DNA from 2 places in the Stenotrophomonas sp. GW821-FHT02D01 genome. Region 1 is predicted to be linked to the other one. Evidence: riboswitches for the same ligand, from Rfam matches in the RefSeq annotation. Region 1 holds a riboswitch; the other holds the start of a gene.
What was found. Region 1 has a riboswitch for thiamine pyrophosphate ahead of AC07UW_RS12295 (TonB-dependent siderophore receptor). Riboswitches for the same ligand answer to the same signal wherever they lie in the genome.
Positions count from the first base shown of each region.

Region 2: another riboswitch for thiamine pyrophosphate. It lies ahead of thiC (phosphomethylpyrimidine synthase ThiC); the one in region 1 lies ahead of AC07UW_RS12295 (TonB-dependent siderophore receptor).

Region 1 covers NZ_JBWKVP010000005.1:152,659-158,476, forward strand. Annotated here, with positions in the region: gene AC07UW_RS12280 (Dyp-type peroxidase) at 1-541, shown strand, start outside; gene AC07UW_RS12285 (TonB C-terminal domain-containing protein) at 702-1,118, shown strand; gene pnuC (nicotinamide riboside transporter PnuC) at 1,227-1,811, opposite strand; gene AC07UW_RS12295 (TonB-dependent siderophore receptor) at 1,808-3,985, opposite strand; TPP riboswitch at 4,056-4,151, opposite strand; gene AC07UW_RS12300 (phosphotransferase enzyme family protein) at 4,307-5,434, opposite strand; gene AC07UW_RS12305 (glycine zipper 2TM domain-containing protein) at 5,564-5,818, opposite strand, start outside.
Region 2 covers NZ_JBWKVP010000002.1:393,109-398,926, forward strand. Annotated here, with positions in the region: gene ggt (gamma-glutamyltransferase) at 1-864, shown strand, start outside; gene AC07UW_RS06635 (BCCT family transporter) at 1,414-2,991, opposite strand; TPP riboswitch at 3,237-3,338, shown strand; gene thiC (phosphomethylpyrimidine synthase ThiC) at 3,432-5,276, shown strand; gene AC07UW_RS06645 (ion channel) at 5,378-5,818, shown strand, end outside.

The sequences.
Region 1 (5,818 bases):
CGTGGCCGGTTTCCGCTACTTCGACGGCCGCGACCTGCTCGATTTCGTCGACGGCACGGCCAACCCCGAAGGCCTGTCACTGCCGGAGGCGACCATCGTCGGCGACGAGGATCCCGACCATGCCGGTGGCAGCTACGTGGTGGTGCAGAAGTACCTGCACAACCTCGATGCCTGGCGTGCGCAGAAGACCGAGGCGCAGGAGGCGATCATCGGCCGCACCAAGCACGACAACATCGAGCTGGACGACGCACCGGCCGACGCGCAGAAGTCGCACAAGACGCTGTGCACCATCGAGGATGCCGACGGCGAGCACGAGATCCTGCGCGACAACATGCCCTTCGCCAATCCGGGGCGCGGCGAGTACGGCACCTACTTCATCGGCTACACGCGCCGGCTGTGGGTGATCGAGAAGATGCTGGAGCGGATGTTCATCGGCAATCCCGCGCCGCTGCATGACCGCATCCTCGATTTCTCCACCGCGACCACCGGCGTCACCTTCTTTGCGCCCTCGCGCAAGGTGCTGGCCGACCTGGGCGACTGATCACGCCGGGTGGGGCAGCCAGATAGATCCACGCCATGCGTGGATGGATCAACCGGTTGCCCGGAACAGCCACGCATGGCCTGGCTCTACTGCGCCGCCATCTGCCTGTCATCTACGGCGCCGACCATGACGCGTTGGGATGGACGTGGAGACGTGGGTGATGGCTTCCGCAGGCAACAAGCGCACCTCGCGCCGTGGCTGGCGCCCGTTGGCATGGTTGCTGGGCCTGTTGGCGCTGGGGAGCGCCAGCGTGTCCGCACAGGACGCGCCTGCGCATTGGATGGCCTATGCCGCCTCCGTCAGCGGCGAGTTGCAGCAGCGTCTGCAGCAGGAGCAGGATCCGCACGCGCAGCGCCTGCTGACCTGGCTGCAGGAACACCCCGATGCGCCGGCGCCGTTGGTGGTGAGCGTGTGGATCGCCGGCGATGGCGCCATCTCGAAACTGGAATTCGACAGCCTGGGTGATGCACAGGTCGATGCCGATCTGCGTGCGGCGCTGCAGGCCACGCCGTTGCCGGCGGCGCCGCCGAAGGACATGCGCCAGCCGCTGCGATTGGGGCTGACCCTTACCCAGTAGAGCCACGCCATGCGTGGATGCCGGGCATCGGTAGACGCCAACCTTGGTTGGCGCTCACCTGCCGACCAAGGTCGGCATCTACCAAACGCAGCCACGCATGGCGTGACTCTACTGCGCAGGTACTGCCTGCGGCTCGCGCGCGGCGGCGCGCCACGCCCGCAGCCCGAACAATGCCAGGCCCAGGAAGAACACGTACAACGCGGCGGTCACGTGCAGCGATTTGAACAGATAGGCGCCCACGTAGACCACGTCCACCACGATCCACACCCACCAGCACGCCGTGTGCCGGCGGGCCTGCCACCATTGCCCGACCAGGCTCAGTGCGGTCAGCATCGCGTCCAGCCACGGCAACGCTGCATCGGTGAAGGTGTGCATGCCGGCGCCAAGCGCCACGCCGCCACACAGGCCGATGGCCAGGTCGCGCAGCAGCTTGCCGCGCGCCAGCGGCACGATGCGGATGCTGCCTTCATCGGCGGCGTGCTGGCGCCAGTTGATCCAGCCGTAGACCAGGAAACCACCAAAGGCGACCTGCAGCAGCGTGTCCGAGTACAGCTTGGCTTCGGCGAACACCGCGCCGTACAGCGCGACCGACAGCAGGCCGACCGGCCACGCGGCCAGCCGTCGCTTTGCCATCAGCCACACGCCGAGGATGCTGAAGAGCGCGGCAGTCCACTCGAGCGCGACGCCGCTCACAGCGCGAACGTCACCGACAGGCGTGCCTGCCGCGGCGCACCCGGGAACAGGTAGTAGTCACCGCCGCTGCTGCCGGTATCGCGCCAGTAGAAACGGTTGAACAGGTTGTCCACCGACAGGTTCCAGCTGACCGCACGGTCGTGCAGGCGGTGCTGGAAGCGCAGGCCGGCGTCGAACACCGAGTAGTCCGGTGCGCGCACACCGCCGTCGGCGCGGGCCACGTTGGAGGAGGCATAGCGCCAGCCACCGGTCACATCCAGGCCTTCAACGAACGGCAGCGCGTAGGCCAGGTGCACGCTGGCGCGCACCTTGGGCACGTTCACCAGCTGATGGCCTTCATAGGCCGGGGTGCCGGTGTCGCGTGCGCGCGCCTGCAGCACGCTGGCGCTGGCGACGATCTGCAGCGCGTCGGTCAGCTGGCCGTTGGCGGTCAGTTCCAGGCCGGTATGGGTCTGCTGGCCTTCTTCGACGAAGGTGTAGCCGACGTCGCTGCCGTCGGGCCTGGCGTACTGGTAGGGCTGGGAGGTGCGGAACACGGCTGCGCCCAGGGTGAGGGCGTCCACCGGCACGTACTTCACGCCCACTTCCAGCTGCCGCGACTGCATCGACGGCAGGAAGGTATCGGCGTTGGACGTCCAGAACGGTGCTTCCTGGCCCAGCGAAATGCCGCGCACGTAGCTGGCGTAGGCGTTGAGCTGGTCGGTGGCCTTCCACACCAGCGCGGTCTGCGGCAGGAAGCGCGACAGGCGGCTGTGGCGCTGCGGCGTGCCGCGCTTGTCGTAGGCGCGCTCGTCCAGGCGCACGAAGCGGCCGCCGGCCAGCCACTGCCAGTCATCGCCGAAGCTCATCCGGTCCAGCGCGAAGAACGCGGTCTGCCGGCTGTCCAGGCGCCGTGCCGATGCACCCGGCATCTTCGGCGAGGGCTCGAACACCGGCACCTGCACGTCGTGGATGTTGCTGGTGCCGACGTACTCGTTGACGCTCGGGCGCTTGTCGATGGTGCGGCGGAAGTAGTCGGCGCCGATGCTCAGCTGGTGGCCGACGCTGCCGGTCTCGAAACTGCCGCGCAGTTCGGCACGGGCCTGCTGGTTGCGGCGGGTGTCATCCGGGCTGCGGTAGTCGTAGATGTCGTAGTCGCCGTTGGGGGCGAAATAGTTGCCCGGCACGCTGCCGTCTGCGCACCCTGCGGTGTAGTAGCAGCCGTAGGCGAAGGCGACGTTGTCATCGATCACCGAGCGGCTGTGGCCGACCGAGACGCGCGACTGCCACGCATCGTTGAAGTCATAGGTGTGCAGCGCGGTGATGTTGGTGCTGGCAATGTCCACCGGCCGCTGCCACGGCTGGTAGCCGAGCAGGCGTTCGCGGTCGACGCCGCGCGGCAGGTCGCGCGCGCCCAGCAGCTGGAAGCCGGACACCGAGCGCTGCGAGCTGGTCTGGTAGTTGGCATCCACTTCCAGCTTGCCGTGTTCGCCGATCAGCCAGTCGGTGGCCAGCGAATAGAAGTTGCGGCGGCCGTCGGCATGCTCGACGTAGGAATCACTGGCATCCCAGGCGGCGTTCAGACGCACGCCGAAGCGCGGGGTCAGCCAGTGGCCGACATCCACGGCTGCATAGCGCGAGCCTTCCGAATCGGTGCCCAGGGTGACCGTGCGCACTTCCGCCGGGCGCTTGCCCACGTAGTTGATGATGCCGCCGGGCGCCATCACGCCAGCCGCGAGGCCGGCTTCGCCCTTGAGGATCTGCACTTCCTGGATGTTCTCCAGCGCCAGGCGCTGCTCGCCGGCGATGGACATGCCGTTGAAGCGGTAGCCGGTGGCCGCATCCAGCGCGAAGCCGCGGATGGCGATGTTCTGGTAGTAGCCCACCGGCGCATAGGCATCGCCCAGCGAGGCATCATTGCTGGCCAGCTCGGACAGCGAACGCACCTGGCGGCGGTCGAGGTAGTCGCGCTCCAGCACGTTCACCGAGGCGGGGGTGTCCTTCCATGAGCCGCCGCCGAAGGCGTTGACGCGCGAGGTGTCGGCCTTCGGTTTGCCGGCCTGCACGCGCACCGCCGCCAGTTCGGTGGGCGAGGAGGGCGCATCAGCGGCGTCGGTGCCTGCCTCGCTGGCGTACAGCGGCAGGGCGGCGCACAGGGCGAGGGCGAGCAGGGTGGGGCGCAGGCAGCGGTTCATTCGATTCGTCTTCAGACAACAAGGGAGACGAAGCGACGGCGCGCAGGTGCACCGGCCCATGACGGGGGTGTGGCTGCGGCTCAAAGCTCCCTACGCCGGTGCAAACCGGATCAGGTTCCAAGGGACTCTCTCAGCCTGGCAAATCCAGGCACCCCCGCTTCAGGTGACCATTTCACTACAAATGGTACGGATTTGCGAGCTACCGCCCTTCAGCCGGGGTCAGATCCCTTTCCAGCGGAAAGGGATCTGACCCCGGCCGAGCGCATCATCGACGCATGGCGTCGATCTACTGAGTACCCCGGGTGTTTGGTGGCTCGCGGCTCACGCGGCGGCGTGCAGGGCCGCCAGCAGGGCTTGGCCGGGGGCAGTGGCGAACCACGCCGGATGCCCGAGCATGAACGGCTGCCAGGCCACATCGGCGTTCGCGGTCGATCCGGTGACGCCCTCGAAATACTCCACTTCGGACAGAGCGAAGTCGAAATGCACCATCGGCAGCAGGTCGGCCAGCAGGTGCACGCGCGTGGGCGACAGCGGCAGCTCCTGCCGATAGCCGTCCAGCAGGGCCAGGGCGATGTCGATGCGCACAGCATCGGTGCCGCGCTCCAGTTGCAGCCAGGCCACCGCGTTGCGTTCGATCGCCGTGGCCAGGTCGAACAGCGCGCTGGTGGGCGAGGCCAGGCCGAAATCGAGCACCGTGGCAATCGTGCCGTCGTCGTTCCACAGCAGGTTGGAGACGTGCCAGTCGTTGTGCGCCCACAGCCGCGGTTCGTCCTGCAGGCGCGCGGCCAGGCCGTGGTGCCAGGGCAGCACATCGCGGCGCAGCTGTTCTTCCCAGGGAATGCGCGCCAGGTAGCGGGCCAACCCGGGGCGGTTGCCGAGGTCGGCCTTCAGTACGGCGATCGGGTCATCGGCGCGGATCAGGTCGTCGCGTGCCACCAGCAGATGGGTACTGCGCTGCGGTGCGTGGTAGCCGGCTGCCGCGCGGTGCAGCGTGGCCAGCACGCGCCCTGCCTCGTGGGCCTGGGCAATGTCGGTCAGCGGTGACCATGACGGCAGCTCGCGATACAGGTCCTTGCCGGCGCCAACGGCATGCAGTTCGTAGGTCCACTGGCCGTGTTCGAGTGCGGTGCGGCCGTCGTTGCTGGCCAGCACCTGCACCACCGGCATGCCGGCAGTTGCCAGATGCGCGATGAATCGGTGTTCTTCTTCCAGGCTTCCAGCGCTGCGCACACTGCGGTGGTGGCGCTTGATGAAGACCGGACCGCCGGTGCCGTCGATAATGGCCGCGGCCGACAACGGACGCGGGCTGTGCCAGCGCAAGGTGCTGTCCGCGCCCAGCTGCGGAAAGCGGCCACGCAGCCAGATGATCTCCTGCGCGTCGATCGCCGGCCAGTCGGCGGCGACCTCGTCGTTGTTGAGGCCCTGCACGCGATGGGGGGAAGAAGTCATGCCACGGCCGCTGGTGAGTAATGGAACATCCAAGGCTGCGCATTCAACGCCATGGACGCCACAGACGCAAACGGGCGGGTCATCGACCCGCCCGTCAGGGACGCCACGTGCGGCCTGTGGCCGGCGCGCTTACCAGCCGCGATGGCGGCCGCGGTCGTGGTAGTAGCGGTTGTCATGGCGCTCGCGCTGCCAGCGACGGTCATCGCGGCGGTCGTAGCCATAGCCGCGGTTGTAGCCACGGTCATAACGGCGATCGTAGCGACGGTCATAGCGCCCGTCGTAGCGTCGATCATGGCGGTCGGAGGTGGTCAGGTTGCCGATGGCGCCGCCGGCAACCGCGCCGCCGACGGTGGCAGCCGGGTCGCCGTTGGAGATCAGGTGACC
Region 2 (5,818 bases), on a different contig from region 1:
AGCCAGGGCATCGCCGCGCTGCAGATCCTCAACGTACTGGAAGGCTACGACTTCTCGAAGATTCCGTTCGGCTCACCCGAGCACGTGCATCTGTTCGTGGAAGCAAAGAAGCTGGCCTTCGCCGATCGTGCGCGCTTCTACGCCGACATGGCGTTCCAGCCTGCACCGGTACAGAAGCTGATTTCCAAGGAGTACGCCGCGCAGCGTCGCGCGCTGATCTCGATGGACAAGGCGCTGAAGGAAGTGCAGCCGGGTACGCCCAAGCAGCTGGAAGAGGGCGACACGATCTACATGACCGTGGCCGATGCCGACGGCATGATGGTGTCACTGATCCAGTCCAACTACCGTGGCATGGGCAGCGGCATGGCCCCGCCGGGGCTGGGTTTCATCCTGCAGGATCGCGGCGAGATGTTCGTGCTGCAGAAGAACCACCCCAACGGTTACGCACCGGGCAAGCGTCCCTTCCAGACCATCATTCCGGCCTTCGTCACCAAGGGCGGCAAGCCTTATGCAAGCTTCGGCGTGATGGGCGGTGCGATGCAGCCGCAGGGGCACGCACAGATCGTGATGAACCTGGTGGACTTCGGCATGAACCTGCAGGAGGCTGGTGATGCCCCCCGAATCCAGCATGAGGGATCGACCGAGCCGACCGGTCAGGCGACGGCGATGACCGATGGTGGCGAGGTCAATCTGGAAACCGGGTTCCCGTACGAGACGGTGCGGGCGCTGATGCGCAAGGGGCACCGGGTGGTGTTCGCCGATGGTCCGTATGGTGGTTATCAGGCGATCCTGCGTGATCCGGAAACGGGCGTGTATTACGGCGCATCGGAGAGCCGCAAGGATGGGCAGGCGGCGGGCTACTGAGGTTTCCCGGCCAACGGGCTGAGCCCCCTCTGCGGTGTTGGCAGCAATGCTGTGGTTGGCCGGGTGGGTAGGTTGCCTGGGGGACGCCGCAAGTACGTCCTTGTAGGCTCGGGCGCGCCATCCATGGCGCTCACGCCCCCAGCCAACCTACCCACCCGGCCACGGACAGTTTCCGTGGCCGCCACCGCAGTAAGAGAAAGAAGAAGATCAAAAGCAAAGGCAGCAGCAACAGCCGCGTGCTGATGGTTGGGGTCGGATCCGTTTTCCTTTGGAAAACGGATCCGACCCCTTCTTGTTTTCCGATACACCTTCATCCACGCATGGCGTGGATCTACTGCCGTCACCGGGAAATTGTCGGGGGCGGGGCGGTGTGGGTGGGCAGGACCGTTGGCGCCATGGATGGCGCCATCGAGCCCCCAGGGATGGGTTTACGGCGTGTCCTGCCCACCCACACCGCCCCGCCCAACCAGCAACAACCCAGAGCCGCCTTGGCTTCGGCCGTTGCCTTTGCCTGAAAAAAGCGGTGCAGCCGCAGGCTGCAAAACACCCTCAATCCTGATCCTGCGCGCGTGCTGCCTCCGCCTGGGTCTCTTCCTGCGCTGCCATCTCGCGTGCGATCCACGCATCGATCATGCGTCGCTGGCGCTGCGCCTGCCGCCGCTCCCGCGTGTACTCCTGGTCCAGGACCCGGTACAGCGACACCATCACCAGCACCATCAGCAGCGCGAACGGCAACGCGGCAATCGTGATCATGCCCTGCAGCGCATCCAGCCCGCCCGCCAGCAGCAATGCCGCCGCAATCAACGCTACCGCGATGCCCCAGGCCAGCTTGCGCTTCAGCGGCGGATCCCCGGCTTCGTCGGTGGACATGCTGGCCAGTACCAGAACCGCCGAATCGGCCGAGGTCACGAAGAAGATCATCAACAGCACCAACGCCACTGCCGACAGCATCAGCGACGCCGGCAGGCTGTCGAACAGGGTGAACAGCACCGTCTCATAGCCATTGCCCAGCGCCTGCACAAGGTCGGCGTGGCCGAAGATCTGCGCCCACAATGCCGTTCCCCCAAACACGGCGAACCAGAAGAAGCCCAGCAGGGTCGGTGCCAACACCACGCCGATCACGAACTCGCGCACGCTGCGGCCGCGCGAGATGCGCGCGATGAAGGAACCCACGAACGGGGCCCACGAAATCCACCAGGCCCAGTAGAAGATCGTCCAGTCGGCCACCCACGTGCTGCCGGAGAACGGTGACATGCGCAGGCTCATGGTCACCAACTGGTTGAGGTAGGAACCCAGCGTGGTGGTGAACGTATCGAAGATGAAGCCAGTCGGCCCCAGCACAAGTACGGTCGCGGCCAGCAATGCAGCCAGTGCCAGGTTGAAGTTGGACAGCCACTTCACGCCGCGCTCCACACCGCTGGCGGTCGAGGCCATGTACAGCACGAAGGCAATGGCGATGATGGTCATCTGCACCGGTACAGTCGCCTGCAGGCCAAATACGCGCTCCACGCCTGCAGCGATCTGGATGGTGCCGAAGCCGAGCGTCGTCGCCACGCCGATCGCCGTGGCGACCACCGCCGCGATGTTGACGACACGGCCGATCCAGCCGCGATGGTGGCGGCCGATGATCGGCTGCAGCATATCGCTGACCAGCCCGCGTCCATTGCGGTTGAACTGGAACCAGGCCATCGCCAGGCCGATCAGTGCATAGATCGCCCACGGATGCAGGCCCCAGTGGAAGAACGCATAGCGCATCGATGCACGCGCGGCATCCATGCTCTGCGGTTCAATTCCTTCCGGTGGCTTGGTGAAGTGTGAGATCGGCTCGGCCGCGCCCCAGAACACCAGGCCGATGCCCATGCCGGCAGCGAACAGCATCGACATCCAGCTGGCGCGCGAGAACTCGGGCTCGGCGTCTTCGCCACCGATGCGCAGGTTGCCGAAGCGGCCGAAGGCCAGGTACATCAGGAACACCAGCGCCAGGAATACCACCAGCAGGTACAGCCAACCGACGCTGCGGATGACATCACCCAGCGCCGCCTGCACGACGGTATTGAAGGGGCCGGGCGCGAGGCCGGCGAGCAGCACCAGGGCAAGCACCAGTGCGATGGAAATGCGAAACACCATGAAGGAGCTTCTCCGATCAAGGGATTGAGGGGAGCGAGCGAAAGCTTGCAGGGAGTGGGCCGGCGAAAGTGTGCGCACCGGACAGGTACCGCTATGGCGGCAGGGAAAGCGCCGCGTGCAATGGTGCGGCGCGCGTGCACGTTACTGAATGCGACGTCACGGTTCTGTTAACGCAGGCGCGGTAGATCCGCGCCCTGCGTGGGCGATCGGCCAGGAGACCGAGTGGTTTCTATGCTCTAATGCCCACCAAGAAGCGGGGGTACCGCGGCCTTGTGGCCACGGTTGAGATAGTCCCTTGGAACCTGATCCGGCTCATACCGGCGTAGGGAAGCTTTGCAATGCAGCCGTACCCGGAACCTGCCCAAGGAGCGCCTTGGTGCCGTCCGGGCGCGGGGGCAGTGCGCCGCCGCTTCGTCCCTGACCTTCCTGGACGATGCCCGATGAACGCACAGCTCTCCGCCCTGCAGCAACAGGCCCAGCAACTCTCCGAGTCCGTGACCCGGCCCATACCCGGCTCGCGCAAGATCCACGTGCCCGGCTCGCGCCCGGATCTGCAGGTGCCGATGCGTGAGATCGCGCTGACCCGCACGCCCACCGTGTTCGGTGGCGAAGAGAACGCACCGGTCACCGTCTACGACACCTCCGGCCCGTACACCGATCCGGACGTGCGCATCGACCTGTCTGCGGGCCTGCCGGCATTGCGGCGTGGCTGGGTGGAGGAGCGCAACGACACCGAACAGCTCGACGGCCTCAGCTCCTCGTTTGGCCGCGCGCGCGAACATGATCCGAAGCTGGACCCGGTGCGCTTCCCCGCGCGCAGCCTGCCACGTCGCGCGCGGGCCGGCGCCAACGTCACCCAGATGCACTATGCGCGCCGCGGCATCATCACCCCGGAAATGGAATTCGTGGCGATCCGCGAAAACCAGCGGCTGGACGCGATCCGCGATGCCGCACTGCTGCAGCAGCATCCTGGCGAGGCATTCGGTGCGTCGATCCAGCAGATCATCACTCCGGAATTCGTGCGCGAGGAAATCGCCCGCGGCCGTGCGGTGCTGCCCAACAACATCAATCACCCGGAAAGCGAGCCGATGATCATCGGCCGCAACTTCCTGACCAAGATCAACGCCAACATCGGCAACAGCGCGGTGTCCTCGGGCATTGCCGAGGAAGTGGAAAAGCTGGTGTGGGCGATCCGCTGGGGCGGTGACACGGTGATGGACCTGTCCACCGGCAAGCACATCCACGAAACGCGCGAATGGATCATCCGCAATTCGCCGGTGGCGATCGGTACGGTGCCGATCTACCAAGCGCTGGAGAAGGTCGATGGCCGCGCCGAAGCGCTGACCTGGGAGATTTTCCGCGACACCCTGATCGAACAGGCAGAGCAGGGCGTGGACTACTTCACCATCCATGCCGGGGTACTGCTGCGCTATGTGCCACTCACTGCCAAGCGGGTTACCGGCATCGTCAGCCGTGGCGGTTCGATCATGGCCAAGTGGTGCCTGGCCCACCACAAGGAAAACTTCCTCTACACGCATTTCGAAGACATCTGCGAAATCATGAAGGCCTATGACGTGACTTTCTCGCTGGGTGACGGCCTGCGTCCCGGCTGCATTGCCGATGCCAACGATGCGGCGCAGTTCGGCGAGCTGGAAACGCTGGGCGAGTTGACGAAGATTGCCTGGAAGCACGACGTGCAGACCATGATCGAAGGCCCCGGCCATGTGCCGATGCAGCTCATCAAGGAGAACATGGAAAAGCAGCTGCGCGAGTGCGGCGAGGCACCGTTCTACACGCTTGGCCCGCTGACCACCGACATCGCGCCGGGCTACGACCACATCACCAGCGCGATCGGTGCGGCGATGATCGGTTGGTTCGGTACCGCCATGCTCTGCTATGTCACGCCGAAGGAGCATCTGGGCCTGCCCAACCGCCAGGACGTGCGCGACGGCATCATGGCGTATCGCATCGCCGCCCATGCTGCTGATCTGGCCAAGGGGCATCCGGGGGCGCAGGTGCGCGACAACGCGCTGAGCAAGGCACGCTTCGAGTTCCGCTGGGAAGACCAGTTCCACCTCGGCCTGGACCCGGAGAAGGCCAAGGAATTCCACGACGAGACCCTGCCCAAGGACGCGCACAAGCTGGCCCACTTCTGTTCGATGTGCGGCCCGCATTTCTGCTCGATGAAGATCACCCAGGACGTGCGCGAGTACGCAGAGAAGGGCATGCAGGAGAAGTCCGAACAGTTCCGTGCAGCCGGCGCCGAGGTGTACCAGCAGGGCTGATCGCAGAGGGGCAGTGCCGGGTCATGCCCGGCACCGTCCAGTCCCCCATCTCACAGCCTTGCCGTTATCCTCGCCCCAACGTTCCCTGGGGATAAGGAACCATGCCCATTGCCGTAACTACCCGCTGGCTGGCCATCGCCCGCCGTCACCCCTCTGCCTGGCTGCTCGGAGCACAGCTGCTGTCGGTACTGCTGTACCCGGCGTTGGACGAAACTGCTGCCGGGCGCGCGGCAGTGGGCGTATTCGGCATGGCCCTGCTCGGCCTGGCACTGTGGGTGGTGCAGCGCAGCCCGCTGGGGACATGGCTGGCGTTGGTGCTGGCCATCCCGGCGGTGGTGTTTTCCCTATCCGCGGCACTGCTGGACCGGCCTGCACTGGGCATCACCGCGCAGCTGCTGGAAAGCCTGCTGTATTTCTACACCGCCGGAGCGCTGATCGCTTACATGCTGCAGGACCACAAAGTGACGCGCGACGAGCTGTTCGCCGCCGGTGCCACGTTCACTCTGCTGGCATGGGCATTCGCTTTTACCTTTGCCGTATGT